DNA from 2 places in the Desulfofundulus sp. TPOSR genome. Region 2 is predicted to be linked to the other one. Evidence: riboswitches for the same ligand, from Rfam matches in the RefSeq annotation. Region 2 holds a riboswitch; the other holds the start of a gene.
What was found. Region 2 has a riboswitch for cyclic di-GMP ahead of G7K71_RS20265 (HD domain-containing phosphohydrolase). Riboswitches for the same ligand answer to the same signal wherever they lie in the genome.
Positions count from the first base shown of each region.

Region 1: another riboswitch for cyclic di-GMP. It lies ahead of G7K71_RS19650 (methyl-accepting chemotaxis protein); the one in region 2 lies ahead of G7K71_RS20265 (HD domain-containing phosphohydrolase).

Region 1 is NZ_JAAOEF010000004.1:440,286-444,695, forward strand. It holds gene G7K71_RS17870 (GGDEF domain-containing protein) at 1-651, opposite strand, end outside; gene G7K71_RS17875 (hypothetical protein) at 941-1,228, opposite strand; gene G7K71_RS17880 (hypothetical protein) at 1,378-1,539, opposite strand; gene G7K71_RS19650 (methyl-accepting chemotaxis protein) at 1,623-2,069, opposite strand; cyclic di-GMP riboswitch class I at 2,445-2,537, opposite strand; gene G7K71_RS17890 (hypothetical protein) at 2,906-3,094, opposite strand; gene G7K71_RS17895 (MFS transporter) at 3,462-4,410, shown strand, end outside.
Region 2 is NZ_JAAOEF010000003.1:648,021-652,430, forward strand. It holds gene G7K71_RS14130 (7-cyano-7-deazaguanine synthase) at 1-391, shown strand, start outside; gene G7K71_RS14135 (hypothetical protein) at 691-939, shown strand; gene G7K71_RS14140 (NUDIX domain-containing protein) at 1,194-1,784, shown strand; gene G7K71_RS14145 (hypothetical protein) at 1,865-2,158, shown strand; cyclic di-GMP riboswitch class I at 2,421-2,513, shown strand; gene G7K71_RS20265 (HD domain-containing phosphohydrolase) at 2,640-3,071, shown strand; gene G7K71_RS19915 (methyl-accepting chemotaxis protein) at 3,323-4,273, shown strand; gene G7K71_RS14160 (hypothetical protein) at 4,322-4,410, shown strand, end outside.

The DNA.
Region 1 (4,410 bases), on a different contig from region 2:
AATCATCAAAAGGGTTACTTCGTATCCATATTCTTTGGAGCGACCCAATTCCTTTTCTAATACCTGGGTGAAAAATCTAAAATTATACAATCCCGTCAGCTCGTCATAAATGGCCAAATTAAAAAGCTGTTTTCTCAACTCTCTATTTTCCTGGATCAGCATACTTTCGTTATAAGAAATTAAAAGCATGACAACAACCACAACAAAATGTCTCGCCGGGTGAGCTTCATAATGGAACAAGCAGATATAACCAAATGCTGCCACGCTGACCCAGACGTAGCAAAGGGCGGCTTTTCGCCCATAACGCAACAGGTACTGGAACAAAGGCAATATCAACATGGCACTGTAATTGTTCAATATATCATGTTCAATGTTGGCGGCCAAGACAAAGAAGAGCACATCGCCTACCATAAAAAAGTATGTCCACCAATTTGGATTTTCACCGGCGTGACGTCCTTGAAAAGGGAACCATAAAGCCGCGTAAATAAACCAGGCGATCCAGAAGAAAACCCATTCAACTTGGCGGGAACAAAATAAAAAATAGCCGAGCCCGGTTAAGAAAACAGTTATAATTCTCCATTTCCCTATTTTTAAATTGGTCGGGTCGAAGGTCTTCTCACCGGTTAGTTGAAGGAGGTTGCTCATGCCCATAGTGGCTTCTCCCTTAAAACTGCTAAATACACATTTCAACACGGTTCTGCTTTATTCCTTTTCTTTTTAGGTATTACCAGAATATGTAAATGCTTACGGGAAAATGGGCTGGCAGCACCAAGGTGGTAGCCGGGCGTACCTTTTATAATTTTATCCTGGCGGCAACTACTACTTTAGAGATGATAAGCGGATGGCTTTTGGGGCATAATAAAAAGGCGACACAACCTGCATCAATTTCGGCCAGAAAGCAAAAGCCGGACACCACCTTAAAAAGGCGCCCGGCTTATTATCATGCTCTCTTTCTGGCCCTGTTTTTACTGTTCCACGCAGCCGCACAAGATTCGCTGCAGAACTTCCGATCCGGCTTTTCGGCGAAAAACCCTACGCCGCAGTTAAGACATCTGAACTGCTTCCAACGCTTTTGTTTTTCCGGCGGAACGAAACTGCCGTACAGGTATTCCCGGAAAGAATGGATGAAGGCGCCCACGTCCACCGGCCCGTAGTTACTGGCCTGGACGAGGCACCGCAAGAAGAGCCCAGCCAACCGCCGCTCGCGCTCGGTCAGGACAGATTCCACAGATACCACCCACCTTTTCAACAAAAAAGTGGCAGCCTGAGCTACCGCTACAACAAAAAACAATCCTGCGGCATGGCAATTGTTGCCTCCTCCCATAATTAAACAAACAGGAAAAGGTTGACTAACCTGGTTCATAAGGAAGAGTCAATTCACTCACCGCTGTCTTGCTCCCCAGGGAAGAGGGGAGGTCGGCCATAGACGGCACGGAAATGGGCCAGGGCCACCCGCCAATCATCGTCAGTAACCTTATCTGCTCCGGCCTCCTGGAAAAGAATTCTGAGGGCCTCAACAACCCGGTTTTCCTGTAACAAACGGTCATACGCCTCCAAAGCGTCAAATACTCGTCTCCAGTTTATCCTTTTTCCCTCCCCGAATATATTTAACTCCCTATTCCCTAAACCACCAGTTCATCGGCCAGCTTTTTTAGTTGCCCGGCCACTGCAGTAAGCTCATTTATCGACGCATTAATTTCCTGGGACGAAGCAGCCTGCTGTTGTGCTGCACTTGACACCTGTTCAATTGAGTTTGTCAGATCTATAATTGATTGCTGTACGTCATGCAAAGTCTGCATGATTTCTTTAACGGACCGCTGGGTATCCTGGGATAGTTTGCGTATTTCCCCGGCCACCACATTGAAACCCCGCCCGGCATCGCCCACCCGGGCCGCTTCGATGGCCGCGTTCAACCCCAGCAGGTGGGTTTGCTCGGCAATTTCCTCGATGAGGTTGACAATGCCGTCGGTTTTCTTGATTTCATCCCTGATCTTCTGCGCGCTGCTGTTCAGGTTTTCCGTTGTTGCCGCCACTTCTTCCGAGGTGGCGGAAAGGCTGGAGGTAGCCATGGCAATCTGGTTGATCTGGCCGTCATTTCTTGCGACATTGCAATCAGATTCTCCTGGCGGGTGATGGGGGTGGTTATGCCAATGCGGTGGTAAGACAAGAAGGAACAAACAGGGAGGGAGATAAGGGAGGGGAACGTAATAAGGGGAGATTTAATATTAATGCATTGTCTGTTAAATATAACAGCACCCGGGGTATTTTACAGGGATTACGAACATATGTATTTAATACCAGAGCTTGTCCAGTCATAACAAAACCTCCATGCCAAGAAATCCTTTGAGGACGCCAATATGAATGAAAAATTTAGTTCGGCCCGTCAAGCCAAAAATAAAAAGCTACAGGGAGAAAAACGCACTTGCCCTGTAGCTATCTTTCTCCCTTGCAACCCAGCCGTCATGGTTACCTCAATGGGTAACTTTAGACCTGTGGCTTTGCGTCCCCGGCTTTTGCCGGGTTTGCCCACCGGGATTTGACATTGATTCTACATTATTTTACCTTCGCTTTTATTGAATCATCATAATTCGTCCCTGTCAAGTGAAATTGATGTCGAGCCGTGTCAAGATCCAGCAGGTATCTCCACAAAAATTTTTCCCATTTTGAGACCTCACCGCTCAAAATATCAGCAAAAACCGCTGCTCTTTTTTCCCGGCCTTCGCGTTGGAGAACTTGCCTACTTCCTGGGGCGAGGTTTCTTTCTTTTTGGGGGTCGCTCTCCTTCTGGCACCACTGAAATTTACACGGCCTTGAAAAAGGTGATGGAAACTAAACACGCCTGATTGAGTCTCAGGCGTGTACATAACTGTGCTGATTATCCTCTCGTTAAAGCACATGGCTTGCTTTAGGCGATAATAATGGCGATGCCCAGAATAAAGGCCAGAACAGCCAGGATAAACAGTACGGGGCAAGCTACGATGCAATTGAAGATGGCCATAATACCGATGAGGACCAGAGCGAGAGCTGCAATAAGGGCTCCTACAACTACCCCAGTAATTCTACAGGGTAAAGCGCCAGGACAAAAGATAGCCATACCGAATTCCTCCTCGTATGAATTCATGAGAATGCACCCGGGCGCAGATTCCAATTACATAATATGAACCGCCAGGAAGTGATGTTACAACATTGTAAATATTATCCTTGAACCAAATAACCCCTTATTAACGGCACACCGGGAACACGACGCAAGCCGGGAGGAAATGAGGGCTTTCCTTCAGGCGTTTGCTGCATTCTTTCCTTACAAAAAGCATGCCCAGGCTTCCTCAACCGGGGGGAGTACGGCTCATAACTTGTTAGCCAGCACAGTAGAAAAAGTGCTTTTAACCTGTTGCCAGGCAGGGGTTTGGAGCTGAAAGAAGAATTATTTGACCAGTAACTCCTGGCAGGTGACAACGGACAAAATGCGCGATATCAGAGAGGAAACACATATCCCTATAGGACAGTTGGCTTTAATTCAATTGCTGGTGCTGGTGCCGTCCTACTGCCTGCCGGCCGTCCTCCCCCTGGTGGAAAAACAATGGGGGATCAGCCATGCCGAAGCCGGGATGATGGTTGCCGCCTTCCAGGCCGGATACGTGGCGGCCGCCCTGGTGGTCCTCCCCCTGACAGACCGCATTGACGCCCGTTATGTCTTTGCCGGCGGGGCCATTTTATCGGCCGTTACCCATTTCCTCTTTCCCCTGCTCGCCCAGGGAGCCCTGGCGGGAACCCTGCTACGGGCCTTGACCGGTGCGGGCCTGGGAGGGATCTACATGCCCGGGATCAAAGTCATTTCCCTGGCCCCCAGCTCCCGCGGCCGGGCAGTGGGCTTTTACGTTTCCTCCTACCTGGTGGGCACCTCCCTTTCCTTCGCCCTCACCGGGGCCCTTACCGCTTTTTTAACCTGGCAGGAGGCCTACCTGGTTCTGGCAGGGGTAAGCTTTGGGGCCATTGCCCTTTCTTTCTGGCTGTGGCGCCAACCCGCAGCCGCCTTTTTGCCCTACAAGAGACGCGAAAAAACACCGGAAACCAATGCCGAAATAGCTGGAGAGACCGGTCCTGTATCGAAAAACAGTTCTCCCGGACCGGCAAAGGGACTGCCGCAGGCCGGAAAGGCCCGGCACAACCTGGCCATGGCCCTGATCATCCTGGGCTATACCGGCCACATGTGGGAGATGTACGGCCTGCGCTCCTGGCTGGCCCCTTTTCTAACTGCCGTGTTCCAGGATCGTTACGCCCAGCCCACCTCTTTGGCGGCCACCCTCACCGCCCTTTCGGTAATGTTGGGGGCACCTTCCACCCTGTTGGCGGGATGGTTGTCGGACCGCCTGGGGCGTACCCGCACCGCCCTGGCCATCATGCTCACCAGCG
Region 2 (4,410 bases):
GTGTAGGCGTTTACAAAAAGCGCTTCCTATAGCTTTTCAAAAAAATAAACCTAAAAATGAAAATGACCTAAATGACAAAATTAACGCAATCTTAGCTTCCGATTCAGATGATTATGAAAGGGAATTTCCAGCAGTTTCTTTTGGGCTTGCTCGTGTTGTGCCAGATCACTCATTCCATAATAAGGACTTGCTAATAGAATCAAAATATATACGCGCTTCGACTTCTCCAAGCAAAGCTTCTGAAGGTATTGCTGCAGATCTAATAAAATACCCAATGAACTGTCATATATTGTTTATTGTATATGATCCAGAACGTTCTATTGTGGATGATGAAAAATTTAAAAGGGATTTTGAGCGAAGTAATCGTTGCACATTGTGTATTATAAGATAGTTTGTTCGATATTTTGTTCTCATTTACGATTGTCAGGGTGCAAGCATGGTTGGCGCCTTTATTATAGACGCAGACTACCGCTGTAAGGTTACTGATGTAAAACCCGGAGAGGAAAAGCGGGAGTGGGTTCTCAGGTAACTTGGGGTTACAGTCGGGTACTCGTAAATGGGCACCCGATTTTTTTTTGGAATAGACGAAAACCGGGGTGGCCTGCCCCTTCACCAGGACAGGTTGCCGGGATTTCAACGGGGTTGTGCCGGAATGACGACTTACTGTTCGTCAGAGACAGGTGGGCCAGAGTGCCTGAAACCTCTGTCCTACGGCGCGTTTTGCAACCGCTGGATCAGCTTGTCGGCTTTGTCCTGCGTGATCTTGCCGTCCTTCACTACCTGCTGGATGGCCTAGATTTTGGCATCAAGGAGCTTCTGGTGCAGTTGATCCATGGTAAGCCCTTTTTCCTTGGCGATGTCGAAAATCTTCTTACCCTGCTGCAGTTCGGTTTTAAGTTCGTCGGCGCTCATACCGAGAACCTGGGCCAGCACATCTAACCGTTTGCCCGCGAATTCCCCGGCTTTTTTCACCATCTTGGGACAAAAGTTTCACCCGGGCCGAAACCCTGGCAGAGCTAGAAAGGCAGGGGTTCCCGAGAGAGGTGGTCCGGGTGCTGGCCGATACAGAAGAACTGGCGGTAAAAAGAGTAATGGGCAGGTGAATAATGCTAGTGTTACATGCTAGTATCAGTGTTGGGGTGGCTGAATTGGTTTCGTTTGTCGCAATGAGTAAACAGCCGGAGATCAGGTTTGTGCGAGGAAGCGTAGCAGGGGAGTGCCTGGCTCTCAAACAGTTGTCTCTGTCGGGTAATGGTGTCGAGTTGGTGGTTACCCCGGCGGAATTCAGCCGGTTCGCGCTTGAGGCCGGCACTGAGGAAATCGTCGGTAGCTGGGAAGACGCTGTGGGAAAAATCCTGGCGGTCAGCGTACTCGTTCACGCCGGGAAGAAAGTTCTGGTGCTCAAGCGGAGGGACGACCTGGCAATCCGGAGTGGGAAATACACGGCCAGCGTTATTGGAACGGTGACGACAGATGACGCTGAAAGCGGGAACGCCCTGACAGTTGCTGCGCTGAGGGAGCTTCGGGAAGAAACCGGGCTTACAGAAAACGATGGCATTCTGGCTTTTCGGGGCCTTGCGCTGGCGCCGGGGAAGTTGCAGCCCGTTGGAATTTTTGAATTCTCATGCTGGAGATGTTGCGATGAAATCCTTCGGTCCGTTCTGGACTGGCCCTGGTTTGCGGAGGAACACGAAGGGGCGGAGTTCCTGGATGCCGCCGCATCTCTCGGTTACTTGCTAAGTCCCGTTTCCCGGTTAGCTCTTCAATTATTCAGGGGGAAATAAGTTGCCGGTACTAGTGTTTTGCGCTAGTGTTTTTGATGTGGTAAAATACTAGTACAAAACACTAGTGGAAGGTGGCAATAGTGCGAAACAAAAAAGTGATGGTGTACTTGGAAGAATTCGAATACCGGAGGCTGAAAGAGCTTGCCGCCCGGGAAAACAAAAGAATGAGCGCTTTCGTAGTCGATCTGATCCGGGATTTTGACGTTCCTGCCAGGAAAGCTATGGAGTGCATGGAGTACAAGTGCAGCTACTGCGCCAAAACGGTCTGGGCGGACGCCTGGGAAGCCATGCCGCCGGAGAAGTGCCCGTACTGCAGTGGCCGTCTGGTTTCTTATGGACGGTGGGGTACGGTGGTTCTGGGGCCTGTGCGGTAGGCGGTACAGTTGCGTAAAGATGTCCGGCGGGAGAAGCTCGGTGACATCTCGGTGGATGACGTTCGTAAGGAAGGCTGCCCGTGGGTAAAAATGGCGGATACGGTGTGCCTGCCGGCTATAATCCATAACTGCCCTGTTTTAAGCTATTGCGAAAAATATTTTATGCGACATATATCGACATTAATTTCACTTGACAGGGATAAATTATGTTGATTCAATAGAAGTAAATGCGAAATAAGTGGAGAAGTGTAGAGCAAATTTCGCTCCCAGTGGGCAAACCCAGCGAAAGCTGGGGACGCAAAGCCACAGGTCTAAAGTTATTCATTGGGGTAACCATGATGGCTGGGTTGCAAGGGAGAAAGATAGCTACAGGGCAGGCGTTTTTCTCCCTGTAGCTTTTTATTTTTGGCTTGACGGGCCGAACTAAATTTTTCATTCATATTGGCGTCCTCAAAGGATTTCTTAGCATGGAGGTTTTGTTATGACTGGACAAGCTCTGGTATTAAATACATATGTTCGGGGGGGGGGTAATCCCTGTAAAATACCCCGGGTGCTGTTATATTTAACAGACAATGCATCAATATTAAATATCCCCTTATTACGTTCCCCTCCCTTATCTCCCTCCCTGTTTGTTCCTTCTTGTCTTACCACCCATTGGTCTGCACATTTTTTCCATATCCTTTCTCACATTCCCGAGCTGAAAGAAATCAGCCTCCTGATGCTTTACCACGAGCGTTACGACGGCCGGGGTTACCCGCAGGGTTTAAAAGGGGAAGACACCCCCCTGGGGGCGCGTATCCTGGCGGTGGCCGACAGTTACGACGCCATGACCTCGTACCGGGTGTACAGGCCGGCCATGACTAACCGTGAGGCACTGGAAATAAATCTGCCGCTGTGCGGGCACGCATTTTAACCTGTAGCTGGTGGAGGTATTCTGTTAACAGGTGGTGTTTTGCAGAGAAGAGAATTTGCCGTTTCAGCGGCTAGCCCCCGAGGGGTTGATAATTACCAGATAAGCGACAGGTAAGGACTGTAGTTAGCTTTCTGGTAAATCAATTATATACCTTTTCACCGGTGATTTACTGGAAGCTTTGACACATCCCGAATATGGCTGATTACCCTACCGGACTGATGTAAGGATAAACGAAAAGGGAGTGTTTTTAAGTGAACCTGCTTCCATTTAAAAAGAAAGCTCAACCGGAAGAAATATCTCCACCTCCGGCGGTCGAGCTGGTGGAACCCGCTGCAGCTGCCGGCGATGACAGGGGTGAACACCGGGCGGAACAGGCGGAGCCCGATCTTTTAAAATGCGCCCTGAAGCTTGCTCCCTTTATTAAGGGGATGCTGGGGGAAGAGACTGGAATTTATGTATCGGACCTGGAGCGGTATATTTACTGCGACCCAGGTCGGGTGGGCCTTTCTTTAAAAGCGGGTGACACCATCAATGAAGGCAGCGTAACCGCCCTAACCCTGCGCACCGGCCGCAGGCAGGCCAGGCGGACGGGGAAGGAGGTCTACGGCATACCCTACATCGGCGTTTCCTACCCCATTACTGATCCCGGTACAGGTAAAGTAATCGGCACCATTGGCATAACCACCCCCATCACCCGCCAGGAGAATCTGATTGCAATGTCGCAAGAAATGGACGGCCAGATCAACCAGATTGCCATGGCTACCTCCAGCCTTTCCGCCACCTCGGAAGAAGTGGCGGCAACAACGGAAAACCTGAACAGCAGCGCGCAGAAGATCAGGGATGAAATCAAGAAAACCGACGGCATTGTCAACCTCATCGAGGAAATTGCCGAGCAAACCCACCTGCTGGGGTTGAACGCGGCCATCGAAGCGGCCCGGGTGGGCGATGCCGGGCGGGGTTTCAATGTGGTGGCCGGGGAAATACGCAAACTATCCCAGGATACCCAGCGGTCCGTTAAAGAAATCATGCAGACTTTGCATGACGTACAGCAATCAATTATAGATCTGACAAACTCAATTGAACAGGTGTCAAGTGCAGCACAACAGCAGGCTGCTTCGTCCCAGGAAATTAATGCGTCGATAAATGAGCTTACTGCAGTGGCCGGGCAACTAAAAAAGCTGGCCGATGAGCTGGTGGTTTAGGGAATAGGGAGTTTAGGGCAAGCCTTGAAAATACTGGAGAGTAAAAGTTTGGCTTGTACCGTGCCGGGGCCGGCATCCGTCATTATAGAGCGCCTGCGTGCCATCCGGGGCTTTTCCTGCGATGAAGTAGCCGGGGC